2 regions of the Halioxenophilus sp. WMMB6 genome follow, and region 1 is predicted to be linked to the other one. Evidence: predicted binding sites of a transcription regulator. Region 1 holds the regulator's gene; the other holds the start of a gene.
The links. The regulator FliA, encoded in region 1, starts transcription of late flagellar genes. The targets are predictions, from matches to a motif close to CTAAAGNTNNNNNNNNNNNNGCCGATA.
Positions count from the first base shown of each region.

Region 2: a site for FliA is predicted at 10,871-10,897, ahead of pomA (flagellar motor protein PomA). Genes of this name have one in related genera too.

Region 1 covers NZ_JAWMQR010000005.1:243,032-258,823, reverse strand. The annotation lists gene SBL51_RS14390 (ParA family protein) at 1-674, opposite strand, end outside; gene motD (flagellar motor protein MotD) at 894-2,018, opposite strand; gene SBL51_RS14380 (flagellar motor protein) at 2,015-2,758, opposite strand; gene SBL51_RS14375 (chemotaxis response regulator protein-glutamate methylesterase) at 2,848-4,005, opposite strand; gene SBL51_RS14370 (chemotaxis protein CheA) at 4,222-6,597, opposite strand; gene SBL51_RS14365 (protein phosphatase CheZ) at 6,645-7,442, opposite strand; gene cheY (chemotaxis response regulator CheY) at 7,460-7,843, opposite strand; gene SBL51_RS14355 (RNA polymerase sigma factor FliA) at 8,290-9,012, opposite strand; gene SBL51_RS14350 (MinD/ParA family protein) at 9,039-9,866, opposite strand; gene flhF (flagellar biosynthesis protein FlhF) at 10,032-11,555, opposite strand; gene flhA (flagellar biosynthesis protein FlhA) at 11,594-13,807, opposite strand; gene flhB (flagellar biosynthesis protein FlhB) at 14,074-15,210, opposite strand; gene fliR (flagellar biosynthetic protein FliR) at 15,216-15,792, opposite strand, start outside.
Region 2 covers NZ_JAWMQR010000002.1:492,265-508,056, reverse strand. The annotation lists gene ribBA (bifunctional 3,4-dihydroxy-2-butanone-4-phosphate synthase/GTP cyclohydrolase II) at 1-485, shown strand, start outside; gene ribE (6,7-dimethyl-8-ribityllumazine synthase) at 509-979, shown strand; gene nusB (transcription antitermination factor NusB) at 983-1,423, shown strand; gene thiL (thiamine-phosphate kinase) at 1,462-2,427, shown strand; gene SBL51_RS07890 (phosphatidylglycerophosphatase A) at 2,430-2,921, shown strand; gene SBL51_RS07885 (TIGR02281 family clan AA aspartic protease) at 2,939-3,583, shown strand; gene ribA (GTP cyclohydrolase II) at 3,605-4,216, shown strand; gene putA (bifunctional proline dehydrogenase/L-glutamate gamma-semialdehyde dehydrogenase PutA) at 4,343-7,492, shown strand; gene dxs (1-deoxy-D-xylulose-5-phosphate synthase) at 7,489-9,414, opposite strand; gene ispA ((2E,6E)-farnesyl diphosphate synthase) at 9,491-10,474, opposite strand; gene SBL51_RS07860 (exodeoxyribonuclease VII small subunit) at 10,497-10,736, opposite strand; gene pomA (flagellar motor protein PomA) at 10,946-11,707, shown strand; gene SBL51_RS07850 (flagellar motor protein MotB) at 11,728-12,723, shown strand; gene SBL51_RS07845 (PilZ domain-containing protein) at 12,723-13,295, shown strand; gene SBL51_RS07840 (HNH endonuclease) at 13,568-14,137, shown strand; gene SBL51_RS07835 (TatD family hydrolase) at 14,342-15,145, shown strand; gene SBL51_RS07830 (aminotransferase class V-fold PLP-dependent enzyme) at 15,155-15,792, shown strand, end outside.

The sequences.
Region 1 (15,792 bases):
GCATCGCGCAGACGGGTATCGACCGGTATTTTGCCGGCCCAGGCGTGCTCAATGAACTGATTTTTAATGGCCCGCAGGCTCACCACCGAGGCGTGAGTACGGCGATCGAACATGGTCGGCACTATGGTGTAACCCAGCTCGCGCTTGCGCGAGCGGCCGAGCATCTGCAGGGTGTGAATCATCCGCTCCAACCCTTTAATCGCCAAAAATTCGGTCTGCACCGGAATCACCAGATGCTGGCAGGCGGCCAGGGCGTTGATCATCAGCACACCCAACAATGGTGGGCTGTCGATCACCACCAGATCAAAATCGTTGTTAAGCAACTCCACCGTGCGGCTCACCACCAGGCCCAGGCCATCTTTGCCAATGGCCTGCCGCTCCAGCGTGGCCAGAGCAGTAGAAGCCGGTAGAAAGCTAAGATTGTCGTACTTGGTGCTGCGAATAATCTTAAACACCTCAGCCCGAGTGAGATTTTTATTTAGCTCAAACAGTGTATAGGTGGAGGGTTTGCAGTAGTCGGCGTTTTCGCCAAAGTAGCTGGTTAACGAGCCATGGGGGTCGAGGTCCACCATCAATACGCGCAACCCCTGCTCGGCTGCCAGTCCGGCCAGGGCTACCGCCGTGGTGGTTTTACCAACACCACCCTTTTGATTGGCTACAGTCCAAACAAGCATAACTACCTCTGCACACTCTGTTCAAATATAGGGGTACGTACACTCTGGTTGCGTGGTGCGCGCTGCAACCGACGCTACCGCTCCCCTCTTAGTTTAGTCGAAGCTGTTAAAAGCGCTGTTAAAGGCGACTTTCAGGCGACGGATAATCCCGTAGTCAGCAACAGACCATTGCTTACCTTGTTGCAGGTTATCGGCCACAGCACAGAATTATTAAGCGCGTTACTCCGGACGGTTGCGCGGCAGTTGCGGATCATTGGTGTAGAGGATATTGCCATCCTCAAGATAGACCGGCTCCAGGGTCAAGGCATCATCCTGCCGGTTGTTGGGTGGCGCTGTAGCGCTGCGCTCAATCGGCTGGAGCTCGGCGGCATCACTCAGTGCGGAACGCAGGCTCGGATTGGTCGGTGCCCCTCCCAAGGCCACCAACTGGCTGTTTTTCTCCGTGGCAGAGAGTGAATCGTTAGTGAGAATCGACTGCTTCTGCTGCTGAAAAAAGCGGTAGGCCCGGTCCTGTTCCAACATCGCCTGGTATTTTGGCTTGGCGACTTTTACCACCACCCGCCGATTGTGCTCCCGGCCGGCGGCGGTACTGTTATCAGCAATCGGCTTGTATTGGCCATAACCGATGGCAGCCAGGCGCGCTGGCGCCACGCCACCTTCCTGCAGAATTTGCACCACCGTCGAGGCGCGCGCTGTGGACAACTCCCAATTGCTTGGATAGGCCGGAGTATTAATTGGCTGATTATCGGTAAAGCCCTCTACCTCGATGGCGTTGTCGTAGGGGGTGAGTATTTTCGCCAGCTGATCAAACACCGTCTCTGCGGCGTAGCTCGGTTCCGCACTACCTGGCCCGAACAGGAGCTTGGCGTTCATCTCTATCTCCAACCAGAGTTCATTCTGGTTGAGCACCATCTTCTGCTCAGATAAGAGGTTGGCAAAACGATTCTCCAGCGTCTGTTCAATATCGTTAAAGTGGGCTTCGGCATCGGCGTCCACGTCGGCACCGGCGGCCACTTCACTATTGGCACTGGGCAGGTCTGAGATTTCGGCGAAGGCACCATCGCCCGGCTGGGTTTTATCGGGGGTTACGGCTTGGGTATCAATGGGTGTGGTTTCGGTGGAGAGCGATGGATCGCCCACCTGTATCGGCGCCAGGCTTCGTTTGGGGTCGTGAAAAACATCGAGCAAGGCGTCCGATAATACTCGAAATTTATCCTCGTTCACCTGCGACACGGAATACATCACCACAAAAAAGGCAAACAGCAGGGTGATAAAATCCGCGTAGGAGACCAGCCAACGTTCGTGATTAATACTCAGCTGTGGTGGCCGCCGGGAGGAGATCATGGCGTTAAATACCCAGACAATTTAATTTGAATCAGTTTCGGGTTTTCGCCTTCGGCGATGGCAATCAGCCCGTCAATAATCAGCTCTTTAAATCTCGACTCATGGCCAACGCACTGCTTTAACTTATTGGCAATCGGCAACAGCAGCAGGTTGGCAAATGCAACGCCATAAATGGTGGCGACAAATGCAATCGCGATACCCGGCCCCAACTGGGCGGGATCGTTTAAATTCTTCATAACATGAATCAATCCGATCACCGCGCCGATAATACCGATGGTGGGCGCATAGCCGCCCATACTTTCATAAAACTGCACGGCTTGCAGATCCCACTGCTCTTTTTGCAGCAGATCATTTTCCATTACCCGCCGGATCTCTTCCGGTTCTGAGCCATCCACCAGCAGCAGTAACCCTTTTTGGGCAAAGGGGTTTTTCTCCCGCTCGGCCACATTCTCCAATCCCAGAATACCTTCGCGACGGGCAGCGTCCGCCCAATGCACAATTTTTTTGATGCCGGCATCGTAGTGGAAATGGGGCGGAGCAAACACCCAACTGAGTACATTAAAGGCGTGCTTCAGGCTGGCGATAGGGGTTTGCAGCATGGCAGCCCCCAAGGTGCCGCCGACCACGATCAAAGCCGCCGAGCCATTCATCAGCGAACCCCAGGAGCCGCCCTCCAGGAAATTGCCGCCAATGAGTGCGGCAAAGCCGATAATCACACCCAAAAAACTGAGTTTGTCCATTTGAACCTGCCAAAAGGCTGTTTATGCGCCGGTCAAGCGGCGCGAGTTGTTACTCGGTGCGATCAGGCTGTTGGCCACCCGCCAAGCCATCAACATCGAAAGGCTTGTCTGAGAGTGGGCGCGATATCGCAGAGCGCCAGAACCCGGTCTGTTAGATTGGCTCTGGCCACGGCCATGGGCATGCCGTAAATAACGCTGCTGGCCTGGTCCTGAGACCAGACGACGCCGCCAAACTCCTTCACCAGACGGCACCCCTGACAGCCATCGCTACCCATTCCGGTTAACACCATGGCCAACAAGTTGGATTGAAAGGCGTTGGCCGCCGAAGCAAAGGTGATATCCACCGAGGGCTTGTAATTTAATCGGTCATCACCGGCCAAAACTTTAATTCTATTTTTGTCTTTTGAGTCCAAAATCATCTGCTGGCCACCCGGCGCCAGGTAGGCCACCCCCGGTGCCAGCCGCATGCCATCCTCCGCCAGATGGACGCGAATATTGCACTGGCTGTTCAAACGCTCAGCAAAGGCGCGGGTAAAGTTTTCCGGCATGTGCTGAATCAGCAGAATCGGCACGGGAAAATTGGCCGGCAGAGACTTTAACGACTCCACCAGTGCCACCGGCCCGCCGGTGGAGGTGCCAATGGCCAGTAACTTAATGCGGCCGAGCAGCGAATCGACCGGCCGCTTATCGGCTACTGGCGCAGGCTGGTTGGACTCATAGCGTTGCTTATCGGCGGGCGTAATTGGAGCCGTGGTGGAGCGCACAACCGACACCGGCGCAGGTGAAGTGCTACGCAAGGTAGGCGCGCTGGTTTTACTGGCAGGCGCTACCGCAGCCACCGGCCGGCGACCCGGCTTGGCAATCGCCAGTAAACGCTCGTGCAGCTTCTGCTTTAGCTGGGGTGACTTGCGTGAAACTTCGGCAAAATTTTTCGGCAGAAAATCAACCGCCCCCGCCTCCAGCGCATCCAGTGTTATGCGCGCTCCTTCGTAGGTGAGCGACGACAGCATTAAAATCGGCACAGGCTTCGACGCCATAATCGCGCGCACCGCACTCACGCCATCCATCAGCGGCATCTCGTAATCCATGGTGATCACATCCGGATCTTTACTGCGCGCCATCTCCACCGCCTCGCGGCCATTGCTGGCCACGCCAATAACATGCAGATCCGGGTGATCTTCTATAATCTCGGCCAGACGGTGTTGAAAAAAGTTGGAGTCATCTACGACCAGTACATTTATGGGCATCTATGCCGAACCCTGCATTCGTTAGGTGGGTTGTCGTTATTGTCTTGAGCGGTGACTGATACGCGGGGTGTCGCTGGGCCGGTTCGAGCAGAGAGGGTAACCACCGTTAACGCCCTCTCGCCAAAACCAGGGTGTGTTGCTGATAACGGCGGCCGTTGCTCAGTTTTGCTTTGGAAACAAACCTGCTGTCGAATCAACGGAAAATTCAACAGTTCACTAGGCAGCATTTCCGGCATAACGTTTAAGCATAGAGGGCACGTCCAGAATCAGGGCAATGGTGCCATCACCCGTAATGGTTGCACCCGCCATACCGGGGGTACCGTGTAACATTTTGCCCAGCGGTTTAATAACCACCTCCTCCTGGCCGATTAACTGGTCGACCACAAAGCCAACCCGCTGAGTTCCCACAGAGACAATCACCACGTGACCCTGCTGAGGTGGCTGATAGGGGCACTTGGGTACCAGCCACTGTTTTAAATGAAATATCGGAATCGCTTTTTCGCGAATGGTAATGCACTCCTGGCCATCCACCACGTTGGTTTTGGTCAGATCCATATGGAAAATTTCGTCCACGTTGACCAGCGGCAGGGCAAAGGTTTGATCGGCCAGCATAATCATCAGCGTCGGCATGATGGCCAGAGTGAGCGGCACTTTAATATCAAAGCGCGTCCCCTCATTCAGCTGCGAGTGGATCTCAATAGTGCCATTGAGCTGGGTGATTTTGGTTTTCACCACATCCATGCCCACACCGCGGCCCGAAACATCGGAAATCTCTTTTTTGGTGGAGAATCCCGGGGCAAAAATCAGCGCAAACGCCTCCTGGTCGGAGAGCCGCCCGGCCGCGTCTTCATCCAGCACCCCTTTCTCCACCGCAATGGCGCGCAGCTTGTTGGCATCCATACCGCCGCCATCATCGGTGATGGACAACAGAATATGGTCGCCCTCCTGCTGGGCCGCCAGAACCACTTTACCCACACGCGGTTTGCCCTTGGCTTCGCGCGCGTCGGGCAGTTCAATGCCGTGGTCAACGGAGTTGCGCACCAGGTGCACCAGCGGATCGGCCAGGGCCTCCACCAGGTTTTTGTCGAGATCGGTCTCTTCACCGACCAACTCAAGATTAATCTCTTTTTTCAGGCTGCGTGCCAAGTCCCTGACTACACGGGGGAAGCGGCCAAACACCTTTTTAATAGGCTGCATGCGGGTTTTCATCACCGCGGATTGGAGATCCGCGGTGACCACATCCAGATTCGATACCGCCTTGGAGAGGGTTTCGTCACTGCGTTCATCACCCAGGCGCACCAGGCGATTACGCACCAGCACCAGCTCGCCCACCATATTCATGATGTCGTCCAGGCGCTGGGTATCGACGCGCACAGTGGCTTCCGCCGGTGGATTGACGTCTTTGGCCGAGAGACCGGCGGCAGGTGGTTTACTGCCGCCGTCACCACCATCGGCAACCGCCTTCAGCTGCGGTTTGGCCGCCGGCTTATTGGCCGCCGCTGGCACAGGTTTAGAGTTACTGCTGGCAACGGTGGCTACCGGCGTACCGCCCGCGACACCAGGCGCCTTACCCTTGCCGTGCAATTGATCAAGCAGGCTTTCAAATTCGTCTTCACTGATCAGATCTTCACCGCCCGCCGCAGCCGGGCTGGCAGCGCCAGGTTGAGCGGCGGCAGGTTTCACCGGCTCAGAATCGGCCTCGGCTTTACCCGGGCCCTTACCTACGCCGTGCAACTGATCCAGCAGTGCTTCAAATTCGTCTTCGGAGATAATCTCATCGTTGCCGCTGGCAATCGGCGCTGGCGATGGTTGTGGCGTAACGGCCGCCGGTGGCGGTGCCGAGGCGGGTTCACTGGCCGCGGGCTTGGCCGCGCCGGCACCTGGCCCCTTGCCTTTGCCGTGTAGCTGATCAAGCAGCGCCTCGAATTCATCTTCGCTGATTTCAGAGCTGTCACTCACGCTGCCGCTGGAGCCTGCGTCGTGACTGTTGTCAGAGGAGTCGGAGATAGCATCGAGCAGGCTTTCAAACTCCTGATCGGTGATGTCGTCGTGGGTTTCAGCCGAGTTTGTGGATGCGGTGTTAGAAGCGGTGTCGGTGTCGCCACCCATATCGAACAGGTCATCATCGCCAAACAGCACATCATCACCGCTGCTGTCCGCCCCGGTGTCTGTGGCTGGCGCCTCGCCGGTAGCGGCGACAAGATCCTCGCCAGCGACCAATCGACCGAGCATCTCAATCAAAGCCGGCTCGGCTGCAGTCGGCTCCTGACCGGCTTGAATATCCCGAAACTGACTGTTGACTGTGTCCAACGCCTGCAGCACGACATCCATCAGCTCAGCGGTTACCTGCCGCTTGCCGGTACGCAGGATATCAAACAGATTTTCAGTCACATGGCAGCAGTCCACCATGGCGTTGAGTTGCAAAAAACCGGCTCCACCCTTAACGGTGTGGAAGCCACGGAAAATTGCATTCAACAGATCTTTATCATCTGGTCGCTGTTCCAGCTCAACCAGCTGCTCGGAAAGTTGTTCGAGAATTTCACCTGCCTCGACTAAGAAGTCCTGCAGTATCTCATCGTCATCACCGAACATTCAGTGTTCCTCTAACCAAAACCGACCTATTAATTGTGATTGCGCTGTTAAAAACCGAGGCTCGAGAGCAGATCATCCACCTCGTCCTGGCTGGAGACCACATCCGCGCGTTTCTCAGCGTGAATTTGCGGGCCTTCGCCCGTGGCGTTGGCTTTTAACGGCTGCTTGGCACTGTTATCGGCAGCGGAAGGGAAACCTGCAATGTCCTCAACCTGGCCGGCAATTCGAACCAGATTGACCAGTTCACTTTCCACATCGGAGACCAAGCCAATCACTTTTTTCAGTACCTGGCCGGTTAGATCCTGGTAGCCCTGCTCCAGAATAATCTCCTGCAGATTTTGGCTGAGCTGCTCAGCTCCGCCACCGATGCGCTCCAGGAACTCATCCATGCGGTAGTAGAGTTGACGAAATTCGTCCGCGCCCATCTCACGCCGCTTTAAGCGGCTCCACTCTTTGCGCAGCTCCAGGGATTCCTGACTGATATCACTGGCAATGGGAGCCGAAGCTTCAACCTTGTCCATGGTTCTATCGGCCGCATCCTGGGTCACTTTTAATACGTATTGCAATCGGTCGGAGGCATCGGAGATGTGGGATTTTTCGGAGAGGCGGGCGTCGGCCGACTCTTCCGCATCGACATTGAAATTGACAATGGCGCTGTGCAGAGCGCGGGTCAGTCGGCCCACGCTGTTAAATATTAGGCTGTCGCGCGTTTGCGTGAGTCTGGCGATAACTTCATTGGCTTGTTGATAGTCATCGTTTTTCAGTTTTTCTACCAGGGTACTGGCGCAGGCCCGCAACTCATCGATCACCTGATCAGTACCAGCCTCTATTGGTTTTGATTCCATGGCGTTGTAACCCCGCTCTAGCCCACTCGCTCAAAGATTTTTTCGATTTTTTCCTTTAAGGCTTGAGCAGTAAACGGTTTTACAACGTAGCCATTCACGCCACTTTGTGCCGCTTCAATAATCTGATCACGTTTCGCTTCTGCGGTAACCATCAACACCGGCAGTGAACTTAAGCGTTCATCCGCACGCACCTGCCGCAGGAGTTCAATGCCGGTCATGCCGGGCATGTTCCAGTCGGTCACGAGAAAATCGAAGTCACCGTTTTTCAGCATGGGCAGTGCAGTTTGGCCGTCGTCGGCCTCCTGAGTATTGGTAAAACCCAGATCACGCAACAGGTTTTTAATGATCCGCCTCATGGTTGAAAAATCGTCAACAATGAGGATTTTCATATTTTTGTCCAATGTAACCTCCATAGGCCCAGGGATTGGGAACTGATTTAATAAATAGTCTAGTAGCAGTTTGTCGGGTATCCAGTTTTTAGGACGCTGATTTTGCCCAAACCCAAACTGCTGGCTAACCAGTCACACTCAACGCAGATTATCTGTGTATTTATTGCCAATAAGTGCCGGAGATGCTGACAGATTGATAGCGCATAACTGCACGATCAAATCGTGAAGGCGGGACCAGTTGGTAAGCCAACCGGCTGCTGATTCAAACCAAACATCAGTGACCCAGAGCGCTTGACCCTGGCCCTGAAGCAGTCCAATTCCCCCCTGCTCGCAGGCGCTTAGTTGCTGCCACGCACCGTCAGGCAGACACTGATCAAACCGCAGCTGGGTACGCGAGTGTCATTGCGTTAACCGATGTTCCATCAGTATAGACTAAGGTTTGCGGTTGCAATGGCGAGTTAGCCCTTCTCAGGGGCCCAATCCTGCAGACGGCCACGCAAGCGCAACGCCGCCTGGCTGTGTATCTGGCTGACCCGGGATTCACTCACGCCCAGAATCTGGCCAATCTCTTTCAGATTGAGCTCTTCATCGTAGTAAAGCGCCAATACCAGTTGCTCCCGCTCCGGCAGAGACTTTATCGCCTGGGCCAGCGACAACTTTAGGCTGTCCCGCTGAATTCCCTGGTATGGACTTTGGCAGGCAGAGATGCTGGTATCCTGGTCGATACGGCTATCGTCTTCGGCCACGGCCTCCTCGTAGCTGAACAGGCGGGTGCTGGTGCTGTCTTGCAGAATACTGTGGTACTCCTCCAGGGAGACCTCCAACTGCGCGGCTACCTCCTGGTCGGTGGCGTCGCGCCCGGTTTTCGACTCGACAATGGCAATTGCCTCCTGGACACGGCGGGCGTTGCGGTGTACCGAGCGCGGTGCCCAGTCGCCCCGGCGCATCTCATCGACAATGGCGCCGCGAATGCGAATCCCAGCATAGGTTTCAAAGCTGGCCCCCTTGCTGGCGTCATACTTCTGCGCCGCCTCCAGCAAACCGATCATGCCGGCCTGAATCAGATCTTCCACCTGCACACTGGCCGGCATACGCATCATCATGTGGTGAGCGATACGTTTCACCAGCGGCGCGTACTGTTCGATATCTATTTGTGGCGCCGGTAGCGCTTGATCGTACATAGCCAATCCATCAAAAACTGCCATAGTCACACTCTCATTTGCGTGCTGTGCAAGAGTCTCTCTACAAAGAATTCCAAATGTCCACGCGGCCCACTTGGCAGTGGCCACTCAACGACTTTCTGTGCGATGGAACGAATCGCTTGCGCCGCACGACTGCGGGGGGCATAGGTTAAGAGCGGGGTTTGCTTTTGTACGGCCTTGCGGACATTTTCGTCGAACGGAATCTGACCGATATACTGCAGGGTGACATCCAAAAAGCGATCGCAGACCATCTGCAATTTATTGAAAAGATTCTGCCCCTCGGTGAGCGTTCGCGTCATGTTGGCCACCACCCGAAAACGGGTCTGGTGATACTCGGTGCTAAGCAGTTTGATAAGGGCGTAGGCATCGGTAATGGAGGATGGCTCATCGCACACCACCACAACCACCTCGTGTGACGCCGTCACAAAGCTGACCACCGTATCGGAAATTCCCGCCGCGGTATCAATCACCAACACATCAAGCTGCTGATCCAGGCTACTAAACGCGTTGATCAGCGCAGCGTGCTGTTGTGCGTTCAATTGCGTCATCTGTTGCACACCCGAAGAGGCTGGCACCACTTTAATTCCGCCCGGGCCATCCACCAGCACGTCGCGCAGGTCACAGGCACCGCTCAGTACGTCTGCCAGATTGCGCGTCGATTTAATGCCGAGCAGAACATCGCAGTTGGCCAACCCTAGGTCGGCATCCAGCAATACAACGCGGCGCTGCATCTCCGCCAGGGCAATACTGATGTTTACCGATAAATTACTCTTGCCAACGCCACCCTTACCGCCGGTGACCGCCACCACTTGAACAGGCCTGCTGAGACTCATATCCACTCCAAACTGTGCGAAACCTGATCCCCGCGCGCTCGGTTACTCAGGCCCTGTAAATTAGTTATTCCTAAAAGTTTAGCCGCACCTTGGCAGTGTGCGACCGCAATCTCTACCAACGCCGCTGAAAAAGTAACCGTTTGCGAATCGTCAATTAGCACTGGCTTATGCACTCTGCCGCCGGGCACTAATGCCCGCCCCTACCCGACCAGGTTTGCGGCTCTGCTGTAACGCCGCCACCGAACGGCTGATCAGGTGGTGGGCCTTGGCTACGGCTATGTCGTCGGGGATATTCTGGCCGTCGGTGGTGTAGGCTACCGGCAGCTGACTGGCAACCACCGCATCCAGGGTTTCCCCCAGGCAGTCGGTCTCATCCAGCTTGGTGAGCACCAGGGCACGCACAGCCTGCTCGGCCACCGAATCCAGTAGATTGCGTTGAAAGCGGCTTTGCGCATTGCAGGCCAACACCAGTAACTTGCTCACACTCGGCAAGGCAAACAGCTGCTGCAGGAAGGGATCCTGCTGCATACCCTCGGCATTTACCCCCGGAGTATCAATCAACACCAGGCGGCAGTAATCGAGACTCGCCAGCGTCTGTGGCAGATCTTCCGCCCGCACCACGGTACGCAGCGGAATTTGCAGAATGTTGGCCAGGCTGCGCAGCTGTCCTTGAGAGCCCAAGCGCTCGTTGTCGAGGGTGACCAGTGCCACCGACTCGCGCCCCTCCGCTAAAACATAGCGGGTCGCCAGCTTGGCAATGGTTGTGGTTTTGCCGGCACCGGTGGGGCCAACAAACGCCAGCTGGCCACCGGATTTAATCAGATCGCAGTTGAGCGTTTTAATCTGGCTGCTCAAATAACTGATGGTGGTGCGCCAGGCGTTCTCCTGCTGCTTTTCCAGGGAAAGATCGCACTGCCGGTGAAATAGAGTACGGAATTGATTGCCAAAACCCATCAACTCCAGGCGACGGTCTGCGGCCAGCTGCGGTCCTTTCAAATTGGCGAATTGCGACTGTTGCAGTTGTAGCTCCAGTAACTCGCGCATGTCGCTGAGTTCGGTTTGCAGCAGATCGATCTGGCGCTGCTGGTGGGCCTCCTGGGCCATACTGTGAGTGCGGGCAAAGCGGTTATCCGGCTCGCTTGCGCTGGTTTCAGCCATTGGCGTATTGGGCTTGCTCACCAGCTCAATCGATTCGGCCACGGCCTGCGAAGCTGCGGCTTGAGTGGCGGTGGTCGGCACCGAGCGCATGGGTTTTTCCGCACGCGGCGCCGCTCGACCGGGGAAGGAGATATTCAGTTTTTCCAGCTGCTGGGCCAAATAGGAGACATCCGCACGCGGATCTTTTTTCTGTTCGGCGCTGTTTTTTTGACCGGAGATAGCTTTTTGACCGGAGATAGAGACCAGCGCATCGTCACCACCTTCGACAGTGGGGTCGCTCTCCATCGCCAGGCTCTCCTGTTCGGCCGCCAATTCGTATTTGGCAAAGGCACTGGTGACCTTATCTTCCGGCAGGGGTTCTGGTTTGTTCTCCGGCTTTAACCACTGTTGACAGTCGTCGCTGGTTGCCAAAATTTCGACACCCTTGCCATTTTTAGAGCTGGACAAGATCACGGCATCATCGCCTAAATCGGTACGCACTAACTCCAACGCGCGTCGCATGTCTGCAGCTTTATAGCGTTTTATTTGCATAAACTAAGCTCCGAAAACTCTCCAATCCATCATTCTATTTAGGCCGGCGCTCGACTACCGGATACCGCCCCATCAACATTAATTGCCTTGCTTTCTGGTATCTCTGCATAAGCCAGAACGCTGGCATCCAACCCCATTGCCCGAACCATCTTTCCAATCAGCCGGCGAATATTGCCTGCTACCAATAGAACTGCCGGTTTATTGGCAATTTCTTGCCGTTGAATTAGTTCCCGCATGGAGTTCTGCATGGCATCTATCAAGCCTGGCTCCAGGAATCCCGTCTCATCAGCGCCAGATTTTTGTGCCTGTGCATGGGCTTTAAGCAATAGCTGTTCCAAATCCGGTTGCAGCGTTAACACAGGCAGCGGATCTTTTCCTTTCGCCAGTCCGTACACAATTTGTCGGGAGAGTGCGACCCGGGCCGCGGCGGTTAACTGCTCGGTATCCACGGTATTTTCCGAGGCGGCCAGCAAGGCCTCGCAGATGGAACGGAAATCGCGAATGCCGATATGCTCTTTCAGCAGGTTTTGGCAAACTTTCAGTACCGAGTTAATCGATAATTTATCGGGCACCAGTTCCGCCACCAGTTTTGGTGAAGACTTGGCCAGCTGATCCAACAGTTTTTGAATCTCTTCGTGGCCAATCAATTCATAAATATGTTTCTGCAAAACCTGGTTAAGGTGAGTCGCGATTACCGTACTGGTATCGACCACCGTGTAACCCAACGACTGCGCCTGATCTTTACGGTTGCGTTCAATCCACACCGCCGGCAGACCAAAGGCGGGATCAAAACCAGCCACGCCATCAATCTCACCCAGCACCTGGCCGGGGTTAATGGCCAAATCGCGATCGGGGAAGACTTCACCTTCACCAACACTGACACCCATTAATAAAATCCGGTAGGCCGATGGCGCCAAGTCGAGGTTATCGCGGATATGCACACTGGGAACCAAAAACCCCTTCTCCTGGGAGATGCGCTTGCGAATCCCTTTAATCCGCCCCAACAGCTCACCGCCCTGGGGTTTATTGACCAGGGGAATTAAACGGTAGCCCACCTCCAGACCAATCATGTCGACCGGCTGCACGTCGTCCCAGCTCAACTCCACCTGCTCGGGTTTGGCCTCAATAATTTCGCCACCGGCGGTGGCACCGGGCAGCGCTGCCGGCACTGCCCCCCGCCGCCGGCCCGGATCTTCGGCAGCACTAACTTCAACAACGGCGGTTTTACGGCGATGGATAAGATAGGCCAGGCCACCACAGACACTGCCCAACCCCAAAAAGGCGACATGCGGCATGCCGGGAATACTGCCCATTAACAGTAAAATTCCGGCCGATACGCCCAGCGCCTTGGGCGAGTCAAACATTTGGTTGACCACCTGGCTGCGCATATCTTCCGTGCTGTTGACCCGGGTAACCATAATCGCGGCGGCGGTGGAGAGCAGCAGTGACGGAATTTGTGCTACCAGGCCATCACCGATGGTAAGCAGGATGTAACGCTGCAGGGCATCGGCGAAGGTCAATTGGTGTTGAATCATACCGATGGCCAGGCCGCCGATAATATTGAGAAACAGAATCAGAATCCCGGCGACGGCATCGCCGCGCACAAATTTACTGGCACCATCCATCGCCCCGTAGAAGTCCGCCTCACTGGCCACCTCTTCCCGGCGCAGACGCGCCTCATCCTGATTAATTAAGCCGGCATTGAGGTCGGCGTCGATCGCCATCTGCTTACCGGGCATGGCATCCAAGGTGAATCGGGCACTCACTTCGGAGATACGGCCGGCACCTTTGGTAACCACCACAAAGTTGATGATCATCAGAATGATAAATACCACCAGACCAACGGCATAGTTACCGCCAATCACCACTTCACCAAAAGCCTGGATCACCTTACCGGCGGCATCACCACCGGCGTGCCCTTCCAGCAGCACCACACGGGTGGAGGCCACATTCAAAGCCAGGCGCAAGAGTGTGGCGATCAACAGGATGGTGGGGAATACAGCAAATTCCAGTGGCCGCAAACTGTAGACGCCCACCAGCAGGACAACGATCGAAAGCGCAATATTAAAGGAGAAGAAGACATCCAGCAGAAACGCCGGCAAAGGCAGCGTCATCATGCCCAACAGCATCAACAGCAGAATGGGAATACTCAGGTTGCCATTAAAAATTGTGCGTAGGCCACCCACCACCTGACTGCGGTCGAGTTTGGTATTGCGCAGATTATTCATCTGGCCAAGGGAAGGAAATTGCATGATGCCCTAACTGATCCTGTTAATTGCCATTCACTCCAACCTGCTGAGCCGCGGTTATTCTGACTCTTGGCGCAGGGCCATTACGAAAACATCAATTTTTTGACGCTGACGATGTGGTAATGAGAGATATCGCAATTTGCGTACCGACCAGACATGCTTTTAATTTTTTTTATTGAAAGCCGGTGCGGTGCAGCAACCCAGGGAGAGCAGCTGATCAATTAACGAACAGTTAACGATCAATTAATCAGTAATCGACCCGCAATTCGCTATTGATCAAACTGATAGTAATCCGGAATGGGGTAACGTTTCGGCAATTTCGGACGGGCGCCCTTACCGCGACGGTACTGCCGCAACTGGAAGATATAGGCCAGTACTTGCGCCACGGCCATGTAGAGGCCAGAGGGAATTTCGCTGTCCAGATCCGTGGTGTGGTAAACCGCCCGCGCCAGCGCCGGAGCCTGCACCACCTCTACCTGATGAGCCTGGGCTATCTCCCGGATTTTCAGCGCGATATGGTCCACCCCTTTGGCCACCACCCGCGGTGTGGACATGGTTTGCGGGTCATATTTTAGCGCCACCGAGTAGTGCGTGGGGTTGGTGATAATGACATCCGCCTCAGGCACGGCCGCCATCATACGGCTGTTAGCCAGATCGCGTTGCAGTTGGCGAATACGACCCTTGACTTCCGGTTTACCTTCGGAGTCTTTCATCTCGTCTTTAATTTCCTGGCGAGACATTTTCAATTGACGATTGGTGTCCCACATTTGGAAGGGGATATCCAGAGCCGCAATAATCACCGTGGTGGCCGACAGCAGAATAGCCGACATAGCAATCATTTTTACCGAGTGCACCAGCGCCTGGCGGGTACTCTCATCCGAGAGCCCGATGATATCGGCCTGCTCGCTTTTCAGAAGCAAAATGGCCGCAACCAAAATGATCGCCACCTTACCCAGCGCCTTACCCAACTCCACCAACGCCTTGACCGAAAACATCCGCTTAAGCCCGGACATGGGATTTAAGCGCTCAAATTTTGGCATCATCGATTTGGAACTGAACAACCAACCACCCAGGGCGATAGGCCCAACAATCGATAACACCAACAGCACCAGGAAAAAAGGCACCAACAACCAGAGGCCAGCAAAGATGCTGGCCGAGAGGTTCATAATCATGTGGCTGGTATCAAAGGCCCGACTGCGATCAAATTCGAGATTCTGAGTGAAGATCTGCATAAAACCTTGGGTCAGATCACTGCCCAGAAAATAGAGCGTCACCGTCGCCCCCAACAACAGTGCGGTGGTGGTCAACTCGCGCGACCTGGGAACCTGCCCCTCTTCCCGCGCCTTCTCCAGGCGCTTGGGTGTGGGCTGTTCCGTTCTTTCCTGACTGCTGTCGTTTTCCGCCATGGCCGTTAGAGTCCGATAAAGCTCTCAACAAATTCGAATAACTGGTTACTGCGTAACTCAAATTGCGGCAGAAAATTAACCAGCCCAAACCAGATAATCACCATGCCAAACACCAGGGTAATGGGAAAACCCACGGCAAATACGTTCATCTGAGGCGCCGAACGGCTCATTACACCAAAGGCCAGGTTGACCACCAGCAGCGCGGTAATAATCGGCAACGCCATTACCAGGGCACCGGCAAAGACCCAACTGCCGAGGCGGGCAAACTCCAGCCACTGCTCACCGGAGAAGATCGCCCCGCCCACCGGCCAGGCATAAAAGCTGCGCACAATCAGTTCAATAAGAATGAGGTGACCATTCATGCTTAAAAAAAGCAGGATGGCCATGGTCAGATAGAACTGCGACAACACGGTAACTGTAACGCCGTTGGCCGGGTCGTTCATGGAGGCGAAGCCCAAGCCCATGTTCATGGCGATCGCCTGGCCACCCACCACAAAAAGTTGCATTAACAACTGGAAGATAAAGCCGAGGGCGGCGCCAAAAATAAATTGCTGAACGGTAATAATCATCCCCGGTAGCGAT
Region 2 (15,792 bases), on a different contig from region 1:
AATTCGGTCTCTACACCTTCCGCGACCTGGCCAGCTCCGAGCTGCACTTCGCCATGGTCAAAGGTGACGTGAGCCCCAACGAGGCGGTCCCGGTGCGCGTGCATGTGCTCAATACCGCCCGCGATCTGCTCACTATCCTGCGTGAGAGCGACAAGAAATATAACTCCTGGACCCTGCAGCAGGCGCTCAAGTATGTGCAGGAGCAGGGTACCGGCGTGGTGATCTTGATCTGCCACAGCCTCTCCACCCAGGAGATCGAAGAGAGCATCGACTGGTTGCTGGCTGGCAAGGAGCCGCGCTCCTCCCAGGACGTGGTCTATCGTCAGATAGGTACCGGCGCCCAGATGTTGCGCGACCTGGGTGTGCGCAAAATGAATATCCTGGCGGCACCGCTGAAGTTCAGCGCCCTCTCCGGTTTTGACCTGGAGGTGGTTGATCGCACCGAAGCCCCTGGAGCGGCCGAAGGCCACGAAGACAGCGAATAACTGATTAAGCAGGTGAACAGAAAATGAGTGGAATTACAGTGGTTGAAGGCGATTTTCGCGCCGTAAGCGGCAAATACGCCCTGATCGTAAGCCGGTGGAATAGTTTTGTGGTGGAGAGCCTGAAGGGCGGTGCCCTGGATGCCCTGCGCCGTCACGGTGTGGACGATAGCGATATCACCATCTACTACGTGCCGGGTGCCTTTGAGTTTCCGATCATGGCCCAGAAAATTGCCGCCACTGCCAAATTCGACGCCATCATCGCCCTGGGTGCAGTGATCCGCGGTGGTACTCCCCACTTCGACTATGTTGCCGGTGAGTGCACCAAGGGCCTGGCCCAGGTCTCCCTGGCGGCCTCTATTCCGGTCACCTTTGGTGTTCTGACAGTCGACTCCATCGAGCAGGCCATTGAGCGCTCTGGCACCAAGGCCGGCAACAAGGGCGAAGAGGCCGCGCTGACAGCGCTGGAGATGGTCTCTGTGTTGGCGAAGGTATAACGGGTGAGCAGTTCTCCTGCGGCGCGTCGCAAAGCGCGCCACTACGCCATGCAGGCGCTCTATCAATGGCAGATGGCGGGCAGCTCGCTCAATACCATCGAGGCTGAGTTTCGCACCGACTACGATATGAAGCCGGTGGATGTGGAGTACTTTCACGAGCTGCTGCACGGCGTGCCCGCCGAGCTGGATGCCATCGATAGCGAATTTGGCCAGTACCTGCAGGGGCGCAGCCTGAATGAACTCGACCCGATCACCCTGGCGCTGTTGCGCATGGCCTGCTACGAGCTGAAACACCGTATCGATGTGCCCTACAAGGTGGTGATCAACGAGTCGGTCTCCCTGGCCAAAAAGTTTGGTGCCACCGATGCCCATAAATTTATCAACGGCGTGTTGGACAAAACCTCGGCCAGTTTGCGGCCGGTAGAAGTGAACCATCGCGACTAAACCCGCCCGGCGGGTAGTGTGGCAGAGAGAGCAAGCAGATGGCCTCCATCAGCGAATTTGATCTTATCGAGGAGTATTTTGCCGGCCAGATTGTAGCCTCCTATGGCGTTAATCTGGGTATCGGTGACGACTGCGCGCTGTTGACGGTGCCCCAGAGTAAACAACTGGCGGTCTCCATCGACACCATGATCGGTGGTGTGCACTTCCCCAAAAATGCCGATCCGGAGCTGATCGCCGAACGCGCGGTGCGGGTCGCTGTTAGCGATCTGGCTGCCATGGGGGCTGACCCCTTGTGGATGACTCTGAGCCTCACCCTGCCCGCCGCCGAAAGCCACTGGCTGGCCGGGTTCAGTCGCGGCCTGTTTAAAGCAGCCGAGGAGTTCAACCTCTCCCTGGTGGGGGGCGACACCACCCGTGGGCCGCTGGCGGTGGCCATTCAGGTGCACGGCAGCGTCGACCCGGGTCAGGCTATGCTGCGCTCCCAGGCGCGGGTGGGCGACATCATCTTTGTCACTGGTAGCCTGGGCGATGGCGCCGCCGCACTGGCGGTCATCAAGAAAGAGCTGGATGTCGGCAAGTCGGCCTTCAGCTACTTTATGTCCCAGTACTACACGCCAAGAATCTGGATCCGCGAGGCGCACGCCCTGTCTGAAGTCAGCCGCTGCGCTATTGATATCTCCGATGGCCTACTGGCCGACCTGGGCCACATCTGTAAGGCCAGTGGTGTCGGTGCCGTGGTCGAGGCCGAGCGGCTGCCTATCTCGGAGCCGCTGCGTAAACTCGCCGAACCGGACGCCGCTCTGGCCTGGGCGCTGACCGGTGGTGACGACTACCAGATCTGCTTCACAGTAGCTCCGCAGCAGCTGCAAGCCCTGGAAGAACTGCGCGAGCGGCACCGGCTGGATATCACCGCTATTGGCGAAATTGTGCGCGGCAACGAGTGTGTCTGTCTGAGCAACGGTCGCATAGTCGAGTGCGATAACCTCGGCTACAAACACTTCTAGCTATGGCCTCGTTTCCGCCCGTCCCCTCGTTCGCGCAACTGGTGAGATCACCGGTGCTGCTGTTGGCATTTGGTTTTGGTTCCGGCTGCGCACGCAAGGCGCCGGGCACTTTTGGCACCCTGGCGGCGCTGCCTTTGACCTACCTGTTGCTGTTGCTGCCCCTGCCGGGTTACCTGGCGGTGGTACTGCTGGCGGGAGTGCTCGGTATCTGGATCTGCCACGCCGCTAGCCGCAAGCTGGAGGTGCACGACCACCCAGGTATCGTGTGGGATGAATTTGTCGGCCTCTGGGTCACCTGCATCGCCCTGCCGGCGGGGTGGTGGTGGCCACTGCTCGGTTTTGGCCTGTTTCGCCTGTTCGATATTGCCAAACCCTGGCCCATCAGTTGGCTCGACCGGCACGTCCATGGCGGGCTTGGCATTATGATTGATGATATACTCGCCGGCCTTTTCGCTGCGGTCGTGATTCAACTGCTGGCGTTGATCCTGAGTTAGCCTTGAGGGGAAATGGCATGCACCGTTGCTTGCGCGCTATCTGCCTGGTTTACCTGGCGCTCTCAGCGGCTGCCTGGTCGGCGGCGGATGTGCAGGTGCAGGGGCTCTTTGCCAACAGCGCGCTGCTAACCATCAACGGCCAGCAGCGTCTGCTCAAGACTGGCCAAAGTAGCCCGGAAGGGGTCAAGCTGATCAGCGCCAACAGCCGTGAATGTCTGGTTGAAATTGACGGTGAACGCCATCAACTTGGTATTAGTCAGCGTATCGCCTCGGGCTTCCAGGCGGCCGAGACCGTTGAGGTGCGCATTCCCGCTGGCAACGGCGGCCACTACTACACCGCTGGCCAGATCAACGGCCACCCTGTGCAATTTTTAGTGGATACCGGCGCTACCTCCATTGCCATGAATCGCTCCACCGCCGAGGCGTTGGGCATTAACTACCGCAGTGGCAAGCAGGCGATGGCGCGCACCGCCGGTGGTGTCAAGCCGATCTTCCTGATCACCCTGGCGCGGGTCAGTGTTGGCGCCCTAGTGGTGGATAACGTTGAGGCGTCGGTGCATCTGGACGACTCGTTAGGTGTGTTGTTGCTAGGGAACAGCTTTCTAAGCCAACTGGAAATGAAAAAAGAGAATGGTGTGTTGGTGCTGAGCGCCCAGCACTGACCCAAGGTTTGAGGTTTCTGAGTGACAGTCAAATACGTTGAGTCCTGCAAATTACCCACTCCCTGGGGTATTTTTGATATGCACGGCTTTGAAGACAGTGAATCGGACAAAGAGCACGTGGTTCTGACCATGGGCGATGTCCATGGTCCGGAGCCGCTCTTGGCGCGTGTGCACTCGGAGTGTTTGACGGGCGATGGCCTGTTCAGCCTGCGCTGCGACTGCGGCGCGCAACTGCAGGCGGCGCTGCACAAGATCGCCCAGGAGGGGCGTGGCGCCATCTTCTATCTGCGCCAGGAGGGGCGCGGTATTGGTCTGCTCAATAAGATCCGCGCCTACCATCTGCAGGATGCCGGCGCCGATACGGTGGAGGCCAACGAGGCCCTGGGCTTTGGCGCCGACCTGCGCCGCTACGATATGTTAAAGCCCATGATGGCCCATTTCGGCATCAAAAGTTTGCGCCTGATGACCAACAACCCCCGCAAAATCGAGGCGCTGCGCGAGATCGGCCTCGATGTGGTCGAGCGCCTGCCGCATGAAACCGGCCGTAATCCGCACAACGCCAAATACCTGCAAACGAAGAAGGGCAAGCTCGGCCACATGCTGGGTGACCACGACCCGCACGATCACCACTAACGCCATACACTGCTCTTCAGCAACGCATGAAGGGCTTGCCAGTTCAGCCGTTTGGGTTCATATAGTTTGAATCCCTGGGCCTGAGCCTGCCGTTTGGGCCCACTGCATCTGTCTGGAGGCCGGCTCATGGTGACTCTTCCCGAATTGTGGCAATCCCTTATCGATAACAAGCTGCGCCCGGAGCGGGAGCTGGTACCGGAGCTACTGAAAGGACTCACCCTCACCGAGAGCCAGCGGCACGACATTCACACCAGTGCCGTGGCCCTGATCGACGCCGCCCGCAGCGCCGGCAACCCCCTGCTGGAGAGCTTCCTCAAAGAGTACCGCCTGAGTGAACGGGAGGGGGTGGCGCTTATGTGCCTGGCCGAGGCGCTGTTGCGCGTGCCCGATGGCCGCACCCGCGATCAACTGATTGAAGACAAACTCAGCTTCGCCCGCTGGACCGACCACCTGGGCCACTCGGACAACTTCTGGGTTAACGCCTCCAGCTGGGGGCTGGCACTGACCGGAAAAATGTTGACCCTGCCCAACGGCAGCAGCCTGATGCAGGCGTTGAAACGGTTGGGGCAGCCGCTGGTGCGGCAGGCGGTGGGCCGGGCTATTGGCCTTTTGGGTGAGCAGTTTGTATTGGCCGAGACCCTGCCCAAAGCGCTTGCCAAGGGCTATAAACTCGCCGCCGGCAAACCACTCTACTCCTTCGATATGCTGGGCGAGGGGGCGCGCACCGCCGCCGATGCCGAGCGCTATTTTCACGCTTACGAGAGCGCCATTAGGGCATTGGCCGAGAGCCAATCGGGCTCGGCGCTACCACTGCCGGAGCGCTCCGGTATCTCGGTAAAGTTGTCGGCGCTCTACCCCCGCTTTGAATTCTCCCGGCGCGAGCAGGCCGAGGCTGCGCTCCTGGCCCGCCTGCAGCCACTGTGCCTGCAGGCGGCCGAGGCCGGTATTGGCCTGACCATCGATGCCGAGGAGTCCCACCGCCAGCTGCTGACCCTATGTCTGTTCAGCAAGCTGATCCACAACCGCAAGCTGCATGGCTGGCATGGGCTGGGGATGGTGGTGCAGGCCTACAGCAAGTCGGCGCTGACGGTGTTAGCCTGGTTGCAGGCCCTGGCCAAAGATTCCGGCCAGACTATCAATGTGCGGTTGGTGAAGGGTGCCTATTGGGACAGCGAGGTAAAGCTGGCCCAGGAGCAGGGGCTGGCCGACTACCCGGTGTTCAGCCGCAAGTGCAACACCGATCTCTCCTACCTGCGCTGTGTCGAGTTTCTGCTGGCCGCCCGGCCGCAGCTCTACCCCGCCTTCGCCAGCCACAACGCCCACACCCTGGCGGCGGTCTGGCGCATGGCCGGGCAGGTGGGCGAGGGGTTTGAGTTTCAGCGCCTGCACGGTATGGGGGAGTCGATCTATCAGCAGGCCCGCTGCCAGTGGCCGGGCCTGGCGCCGGTGCGCATCTACGCGCCGGTGGGCAGCCACCGGGATCTGCTGGCTTACCTGGTACGTCGTCTAATTGAAAATGGCGCCAACAGCTCCTTTGTTAATCAACTGGCCGATGCCAGTTGTTCCAGCCAACAGCTGGCGGCCGACCCCATCACCCGGGCGGCGGCCAGTACCAGTTATCGCCATGGGCAGCTGCCGCTGCCGTGCGCCATCTTTGGTGAACGGCCCGGCGCGGCCGGCCGCGATCTCAGCTCACCCAAGGCGGTGGCCGCCATTGCCAGCCGGCTGCAGGAGGTGGCTGGCCTTGAGTGTCGCGTGGAGCCGCTGGTAGCCGGCTGGCGGCCAAGGCCTGCCCCGGCGCGGCGGCTCTACAACCCGGCCAACTGGGAGGAGAGCCTGGGCGAGGTGTGCGAGGCGGACACTGCCGCTGTCGATGCAGCCATCGCCCAGGCCGAAGCCCGCTGGCCGGCCTGGCGGGACCGCAGTGTCGGCGAGCGGGCTGCCTGCCTGGAGCGTGCCGCCAATGCCCTGGAGGCGGATATCGACAGCTGGCTGGCGCTGTTGGTGCGCGAGGGCGGTAAAACCTGGGGTGATGCCGTGGCCGAGGTGCGCGAGGCCGTCGACTTCTGCCGCTATTACAGTCGCGCAGCTCAATCTGCTTTCGGCACGCCGCAAGCGCTGCCGGTGGCGGGTTTTGGCATCAGTGGCGAGGCCAACTATCTGAGCTGGCAGGGGCGGGGGGTGTTTGTCTGTATCAGCCCCTGGAATTTTCCGTTGGCCATTTTCATTGGCCAGGTGGCGGCGGCGCTGGTGAGTGGCAATGCGGTGCTGGCCAAGCCGGCTGAGCAGACGCCACTGGTGGCCTATCGGGCGGTGGAGCTGTTGCACGAGTGCGGCGTGCCGGCCGAGGTGTTGTCGCTGTTGCCCGGCGGCCGGGAGTTGGGGGCGACGCTGGTGGCCCTGCCCCAGGTGGCGGGCGTTGCCTTTACCGGCAGTGTCGCCGCTGCCCAAGCGATCAACCGCGCGCTGGCCGCCAAGGCGGGGCCAATCGTGCCGCTGATTGCCGAAACCGGAGGCCAGAACGTGATGATCGCCGACAGCAGTGCGCTGCTGGAGCAGCTCTGCGACGATGTTATCCGCTCTGCCTTTGCCAGTGCCGGCCAGCGCTGTTCGGCGTTGCGGGCGCTGCTGCTGCAGGAGGAGATTTACGATCAGGCGCTGGCGATGATCAAAGGGGCCATGGCGGAGCTGGCGGTGGGTGACCCGCAACAACTCGCCTGCGACCTGGGGCCGATTATCGATGGCCCCGCCCTGGAGCGGCTGCAGGGCTATATCGAGAGTCAGCGTGCTCAGGTGCGTGGCCACTTTTCGGCGCCGTTAGCGGAGTCGCTGCCCGGCCACTTTTTAGCGCCGCAGCTGTTCGAGCTGGACTCCCTGGCACAGATTCCCGGTGAGCAGTTTGGCCCGATACTGCATGTGGTGCGCTTCACTGCCAATCAGCTGCCGCTGCTGTTAGCCGATATCGCCGCCACCGGTTTTGGTCTCACCCTGGGGGTGCACACCCGCCTGGAGAGCCGCTGGCAGGCGTTGGCGCAGCAGGCACCGGTGGGCAATATCTACATCAACCGCAATATGATTGGCGCCGTGGTGGGGCTGCAGCCGTTTGGTGGTATGGGGTTGTCGGGCACCGGCTTTAAGGCGGGGGGCAGCCACTACCTGAGCCGCTTTGCCGTGGAGAAGAGCCTGTCGGTCAATACCATGGCGGTGGGCGGCAATACCCAGCTGTTGAGCCTCTCCGACGACGAGCGAGGGTGCTACGTAATGAGGATGGGCTAGGGCAGCAGGCGGCTTTGCGGGAGTTGGAGGATCTTTTCCAGGCGTGCCTGGATAGCGTCGTGCATGGCATTTACCGAGAGGCCGGCCTGCTCCAGCAGCTGCTCGCGCTTACCGTGGTCCTGGAAGCGGTCGGGCAGGCCCAGCTGTAACACATGCACCAGAATGCCGTGTTGCTGGCAAAGCTCCAACACCGCCGAGCCGGCACCACCGGCCAGGGCGTTATCCTCCAGGGTAACCAGCAGGTCGTGCTGGCTGGCCATGGCCAGAATCAGCGCTTCATCCAGCGGTTTTACCCAGCGCATATCGCAGACCGTGGCGTTGAGGCTCTCGGCCACGGTGAGGGCGCGCTCGAGCAGTGTGCCGAAGTTGAGAATCGCCACCCCGGTGCCCGCTCGGCACTGGCGGCCGCGGCCGATCGCCGGCAGTGGTGCCTGTTGGCTGAGGTCGGCACCGGTGCCGGTGCCGCGCGGATAGCGCACAGCGGCAGGCCCCGGGTGTTCAAAGCTGGCCTGCAGCAACTGCTGGCACTCGAACTCATCGCTGGGGGCGGCAATCACCATGTTGGGGATGCAGCGCAGGTAGCTCAAATCAAAGCTGCCGGCGTGAGTGGGGCCGTCTTCGCCCACCAAGCCAGCGCGGTCGATGGCAAAGGTGACGTCGAGCGACTGCAGGGCGACGTCGTGCACCAGCTGGTCGTAGGCCCGTTGCAGAAAGGTGGAGTAGATCGCCACCACCGGTTTCAACCCTTCACAGGCGAGGCCGGCGGCAAAGGTGACGGCGTGCTGCTCGGCAATGGCGACATCGTGAAACTGATCGGGAAAGCGCTCGGCGAACTCGACCATGCCCGAGCCCTCGCACATGGCGGGGGTGATCGCCATCAGCTTGGCGTTGTGTTCCGCCTCACGGCATAACCACTGGCCGAACACATCCTGATACTTCAGCTTTTTCGGTTTGTCTGGTACATGGCTGGCTACCGCGGCGGCGGGCGCCTTGGGCTCAATCTTGTTAAGCGCGTGGTAGCCGACCGGGTCATCTTCGGCCGGTGCGAAGCCCTTGCCCTTTTTGGTGATGACGTGCAGCAGCTTGGGCCCTTTCAGCTCACGCAGGTTGCTGATGTCGTGCACCAGGCGCGGCAGGTCGTGGCCGTCGATGGGGCCGATGTAGTAGAAGCCGAGCTCCTCAAAGAGAGTGCCCGGCGACACCATCCCTTTCACGTGCTCTTCGGTTTTGCGGGCCAGCTCCCAGGCCTGGGGAATCTTGGAGAGCACCTTCTTACTGCCCTCGCGGAATTCGGTGTAGAGCTTACTGGCCCAGATTTTAGAGAAGTAGTTGGCCAGGCCGCCGACATTGCGCGAGATCGACATGTTGTTGTCGTTCAGTACCACCAGCAGGTCGGAGCCTAGGTGGGCGATATGGTTGAGCGCTTCAAAAGCCATGCCGGCGGTCATGGCGCCGTCGCCAATCACCGCCACCATGCGGCGGTCGTCACCCTGTTGCTGGCTGCCCACGGCCATACCCAGGGCGGCGCTCAATGAGGTACTGGAATGGCCCACACCAAAGGTGTCGTAGGGGCTCTCGCTGCGTTTGGGGAAGCCGGCCAGGCCATCGAGCTGGCGGATACTGTGCATCCGCTCGCGGCGTTCGGTGAGGATCTTGTGCGGGTAGGTTTGGTGGCCCACGTCCCACACCAGACGGTCTTCGGGGGTTTGGTAGACGTAGTGCAGGGCGATGGTGAGCTCCACCACACCCAGGCCGGCACCAAAGTGGCCGCCGGTTTTACCGACGGAATAAAGCAGAAACTCACGCAATTCAGCGGCCAGCGTGGGTAGTTGGCTCTCCTCCAGTGCGCGCAGGTCGTCGGGACTATTGATGCTGTCCAATAGCGGGGTGACCGGGCGGTGAAGGGGAATTTCAGTGAGCATTCTGACCTTGGCAGTGCGAGTGTTAAGGGGGCTATTCTAGCGACCCTGGCCGGGAATAACTATACGTAAAAAAACGCTAATTGCTGCGATTGACGATGAACCCGGAGATGTGCCGCAGGTTGTCGGCCCGGTAATCGAAGTTGGCCAGAGCGGCCAGGGCCTGCTGATGCAGACTTTGGGCATATTTCTGAGCGTCCGCCAGGCCCAGCAGCGAGACAAAGGTGGGTTTGTTGAGGGCGGCGTCGGCCCCCTGGGGTTTGCCTAGGGTGGCGGTGTCGGCGGTAACGTCGAGCACATCGTCCTGCACCTGAAAGGCGAGGCCGACCTTCTCGGCAAACAGGGTCAACTGCGCCAGCTGCTCACTGCTGGCGTCGACGGCGAGGGCGGCCATGCGCACGCTGGCGCGAATCAGGGCACCGGTTTTCAGACTGTGCATGGTCTCCAGCTGTGCTTGGGTGAGTTGTTGGTCAACCGCGCTCAGGTCAATGGCCTGGCCGAGCACCATGCCCTGGCTGCCAGAGGCCAGCGCCAGCTCCCGGATAACCGCACAGCGGGCGGCGTCGGCCAGGGGCAGCTCCGGGCTGCTGAGAATGGTAAAGGCTTCGCTCTGCAGGGCGTCGCCGGCGAGAATGGCATTGGCCTCGCCAAAGGCGATGTGGCAACTGGGGCGGCCGCGGCGCAGATCGTCGTCATCCATGGCCGGTAGGTCGTCGTGGATCAGGCTGTAGGCGTGGATGCACTCAATGGCGGCAGCGATGCCGTCGAGCAGCTCCCGGGGGGCGTCGGCCAGGGTTTCGGCGGTGGCAAAGGCAAGCAGCGAACGCACCCGCTTACCGCCATCGAGGGCGCTGTAGCGCATGGCGGTCATCAGTGGTGTGTTATCCAGGGGGGATTTCTGTAGCCACTGGTCGAGCGCGAGCTCAACCCGGGCCTGACTCTGTTTTAGAAACTGCTGAAACAATCTTGCAAACGCCTGTGTTTGCGCCACCGCAGCGGGTAGGATGCCACTGGTAGCAGAGGGTGGTTGGGGTGTGGTTTGTTGGTATTCGTGACTCGGCACAAGTGCGAGTCACCGGGGGTGGTTAGTCGTCCTCGGCGTCAAACTCTTCCAGTTGCATCTGACCCTGTTCCACAGTCAGCTTTTGCACCTTCTGCTCCGCTTCCGCCAAACGCTGCTGACATTCGCGGGTAAGTTTGACGCCGTGTTCGAAGGCTTGAAGTGAAGCATCCAAACTGAGGTCGCCCGATTCCAATTGCTCGATCAGCGTTTCCAGTTCGGCCAGTGCTGATTCGAAATCTGTGTGCTTCTTGCGGGCGCCCATATCCAATCCCCTTTTTAAGCGTGAACCCTACCTAAGCCTGACGGCGCGGTCAATTGCTATTGCTGCTATACACTCTAGTCCATTTTTCCCCGGCGATATTACTTAGCTGTGTCTAAAATGAAAGCTGCGTGCTGCTAATGAAACCGTATCAGCGGCCGAAGAGTGTATTAGATCGTCGATTGAAATTGCCTAGCACAGAGGAGTGAGGCGTGGATCTAGCAACAATTGTTGGCCTGTTGGGGGCGTTGGGATTAATCACCGTCACCATGTTGATGAGCGGCAGCCTGGCCATGTTTATCAATGTGCCCTCTCTGGTCATTGTGGTCGGCGGCAGCATTTTCGCGGTAATGGCGAAATTCGGCCTGGGCCAGTTTCTGGGCGCGCTGAAAGTGGCGGGTAAAAGCTTTACCAATAAAATTGAAGATCCGGCCGACCTGATCGATGAGATTGTCGATTTGGCCGACTCCGCCCGCAAAGGTGGGCTCTTGTCGTTGGAAGGCAAAGAGGTGAGCAGTGACTTCTTGCAAAAAGGGATTCAACTGCTGGTTGATGGCCACGACCCGGAAGTGGTGAAGGCACTGCTCTCCAAGGATCGCACCCTGGCCGAAGAGCGCCACGCCAATGGCGCCAGAATCTTTACCGGGCTGACCGGTGTGGCACCGGCCATGGGTATGATCGGTACCTTGATCGGCCTGGTGGCCATGTTGGCCAATATGGATGACCCCAAATCCATCGGCCCGGCCATGGCCGTAGCACTGTTAACCACCCTCTACGGTGCCGTGCTGGCCAATGGCCTCACCGAACCCATTGCCGACAAACTGGCACTGCGTGCCGCCGAGGAGGCGATGATCAAAAATCTGGTGATCGACGCCCTGTTGGCCATTCAGGCCGGCCAGAATCCCCGCGTTATCGACGCCATGCTGCGCACCTATCTGCCGGAGGGCAAGCGTGAAACAGACGCCGATGCGTAACGGTTGGGGAGTGGCTTGCCGTGAGTGATGACCAACAGCAGAAGTGCGACTGTAAACCGGGCTTGCCGCCCTGGATGGGCACCTTTGCCGACCTGATGTCGCTGCTGATGTGCTTTTTTGTGTTGCTGCTGTCGTTTTCAGAGATGGATGCCCAGAAGTTCAAACGGCTGGCGGGCTCCATGGCCCAGGCCTTTGGTGTACAAAACAGATTGCAGGTGGACGATCCACCCAAGGGTACCTCCATCATCGCCCAGGAGTTCAGTCCCGCCATTCCTGAACCCACGCCCATTAACGAGATTTTCCAGAGCACTGACGACTTCACCGAGATGAACTTGGAGGTGCAGTGCCAGAAGGAGTACGACATTGAGCAGGGCGATATCGACTCCGATGCCGGCGTCAAGGTGCGCATTAAACAGGAGCTGGAACAGCTGATCGAAAAGGCGGAAGACAAAGCCCAACAGGACGCCACGGAGCTGGCCAAATCGCTGCAGGACCAGATTATTAAAGGTGAGGTCGAGATCGAAACCCGCGGTCGGGAAATTATTATCCGCATCCGCGAGAAGGGCGCCTTCCGCTCGGGCTCGGCAGAGTTGGCCGAGAGTTATTACGACGTATTGGACGAGGTGCAGGGGGTTTTGCGCGGCACAGCGGGCACTATTTCCGTCGAAGGCCACACCGATAATATCCCCATCAAGACCGCCCGCTTCCGCTCCAACTTCGAACTCTCCTCGTCGCGAGCGGTGTCGGTGGCGATGCAACTGATGAAGGGTGATGTGCTGGACCGCAAGCGCTTTGAAGTGACCGGTTTTGCCGATACCAAGCCGCTGACCAGCAACGACTCGGCCGCGGGCCGGGCGCGCAACCGCCGGGTGGAGATCGTGGTGCGGCAGAGTTTGGCCGATGAGCTGTCGGACGAGGACAAACAGATTCTGGAAGAGGATGGCGGCGATATTTTGCGGCAGTTGGATCTGGATCCAGAGTACCTATTTGAATTGAAGCCGGATGAGATCTTTTAATGGAAGCGGACAATCCCATGAGTGATGATCGACGTCGTTTTTTCCGCATTGACGACCACATAGGGGTTTCCTATCAGGTAGTTGACGAAAACGAACTGATTGGCCAGCACCATCCGCCGCGGCAGTCGGATATTTTTGCGCTGTTAAACGACCTGGATAAGACCATTGTGCAGGAGTTGGAGGAGCTGAAACTGCGCGACCCCAAATTGGGGGTGCTGATGGAGGCGTTCGATCGCAAGTTGAATGCCGTGGTCAACCAGTTGGAGATCGACAACTACCTGGTACAGCGCATCGCCCACAAAGTGAAGCAGGTGAATATCAGTGCCTGTGGTATGGGCTTGCAGGTGGAAGAGCCGCTGCGCGAAGGTGACCTGTTGATGGTCGACCTGGTGTTGATTCCGGGCAATATCAATATATTCACCTATGGCCGGGTGATCTCATCGGAGGCGGCCGCCGCAGAGGAGTACTACATCCGCCTCGACTTTTTTGGTATGTCCACCACCGATCAGGAGCTGCTCATCCAACATATCGTCCGCCGGCAGAGTTATCTGATCCGCTCCAGCTGGAGTTAGCCTCCCCTCGCCACACTGTTGCCAGGGTTGACAATAACCTTGGCAATGTCATGGAAATGCCATATTCTCTGGTTATCTTGTGACCAACTTTTGGTTGTTTGGTCCGCCCAGAGAAGGAATCGCGCTTTCATACCCTGCAAGTTGCTTTCGAACACTTCTGGAATTTACTTCCTCCCGCCGCTGGGGCTTATTCAGCTCCGGTCTCTAGCTTCGCCACCCTCTAAAACTCATCGCCACAAGCGAATTTTTCATTCCAACCCACGAGGTGCGTTATGGAACCCCGAATTTTGCGGTTAAATTCTGCCGGCCAGCCGATTGAGTGGCTGCACTGGAAACAGGCCACCTGTCTCTACTCCAGGGAGCTGGTCTGCTGGACCTTAGGCGGTGTTGTGCGCACCGTGCACGGCGGGTACTGCCGGGTGACGGGGCTGCAGACCAAAATGGAGCTGCCCGCCATCCTCGCCTGCAACGGCAAACGGGTGAATCGCTCACACATTGTGCCGCCGCTCACCAACAAGGCGCTCTTCTCCCGCGACAACTATCAGTGCATGTACTGCGGCGGGTTTTTCGATTTCGAACACCTGTCGCGCGACCATATCGTGCCGGTCAGTCGCGGTGGCCGCGACAGCTGGACCAACGTGGTGGCCGCCTGTAAGCGCTGCAATCAGCGCAAGAGCAACCTGCTGCTGTCGGAGATCAACATGGAGCTGTTGGCGCTGCCGTTTCGACCCAACACCGCGGAGTACCTGGCGCTGATCAACAGCGACCGTATTCGCGGCGATCAGATGGAGTTTTTAAGCAGCCAGTTCTCCCGCAACTCCCGCATTCGCATCTCCGCCTAGCCGCAACTTTGCCGGCTGGGCAATTCGCCTCCGGTGATACCGACGAGGCCTGCTTGCGGCCGCTCGGCCAACCCTCCTCACCGTTGCCCGCTGCCTAACTCCCCTCTGAGTATTGTCACAATTGGCTGTAGAATGAGGCGCACGATTGCCCATGAAGCCAGTTAACCGGGTGAACAACCGCCGCCATTTTATGGATAGTTACCAGTGACCGATGCCTGCCTGCTAATCGACAGCCACTGCCATCTGGACGCCGAGTCCTTTGCCGATCCGGCGGCGGAGCTGGCCGCTGCCCGCGCCGCCGGGGTCACTGGCCTGGTGGTGCCCGCCGTTCTGGAGCCCCAGTGGCAAAGGCTCGCGCAGCTACACCGCCAATTTAAGTCGGTGCAGTTTGCGCTGGGGGTGCACCCCTGGTGGGTAACTCCCGCTACTGCTGCGGAATTGTCGGCGTTTAAGGGGCGCCTGCTGCAGGCTGCGGGCGAGCTACCCTGTGTCGCCATTGGCGAGTCGGGGGTCGATGGCCTGCGCGGGCCGCCTTTGGCGGTGCAGGCTGAGTGGTTGGCTCTGCACGCCGAAGTGGCGGTGGCGCTCGATAAGCCGCTGATTGTGCACGCGGTGCGCAGTCACGACACCATCCAGCCCATTCTGAAACGCTTCCGCAGGCAGTTGCGGGGGGTGATTCACGCCTTCTCCGGTGGCCCGGAGCTGGCGCGGCAGTATTGGCAGGCGGGCTTTTACCTGGGTATTGGCGGCACCATCACCTATGCCCGGGCCAGCAAAACCCGGCGGGCGGTGGCAGAGCTGCCGCTGGCGGCGCTGCTGCTGGAGACCGACGCTCCGGATATGCCCTTGGCCGGTTGCCAGGGGCAGATCAACCGGCCTCAGGCGCTGGCACAGGTGGCCAGCTGTTTGGCCGAGCTCAGGGGCGAACCACTGGCCACCATCGCCGCGGCCACCCGCCACAACACCGAACAGCTGTTTGGCTTACAATCCGCTTTTTCTCCTGAGTAATCCACAGCCGTGACCTTTGACCCCAGCGCCTTTCGTGGCCAGTTTCCCATTTTCCAACAGCCGGAAAACCGCCAGTGGATCTATCTCGATAGCGCCGCCACCAGCCAGAAGCCGGCCCAGGTGATCGACGCCATTGCCGACTACTACCGCACCGCCAACGCCAATGCCCACCGTGCCAGCCATCGCCTGGGGCGTAAAAGTACCGAAATTATCGAAGCCGCCCGGGCGGCCCAGGCCCGCTTTGTGGGAGCGCACTCTGCCGCGGAAGTCATATTTACCCGGGGTGCCACGGAGTCGCTCAATCTGCTGGCGCAGAGCCTGGGGGCGCAGCTGCAGGCCGGCGATGAGATCCTGCTCACCCAGGCTGAGCACCACGCCAACCTGGTGCCCTGGCAGATGCTGGCACAGCGCACCGGCGTCCAGTTGCGTTTTCTGCCGAGCGACAATGGCGTGCCGGAATTTGATCAACTTAGCCAGTGGCTTAACCCGCGCACCAAAATCTTCAGCTGCTGTGCCGTCTCCAATGTGCTTGGCTTTCGTGCGCCGCTGGCGACCATTCGCGAGCAGCTGGCCGGCTCCGGGGTGACCTGGATAGTCGACGCCGCTCAGTTGCTGGCCCATGGCCCGGTCGATGTGCAGGCCATTGG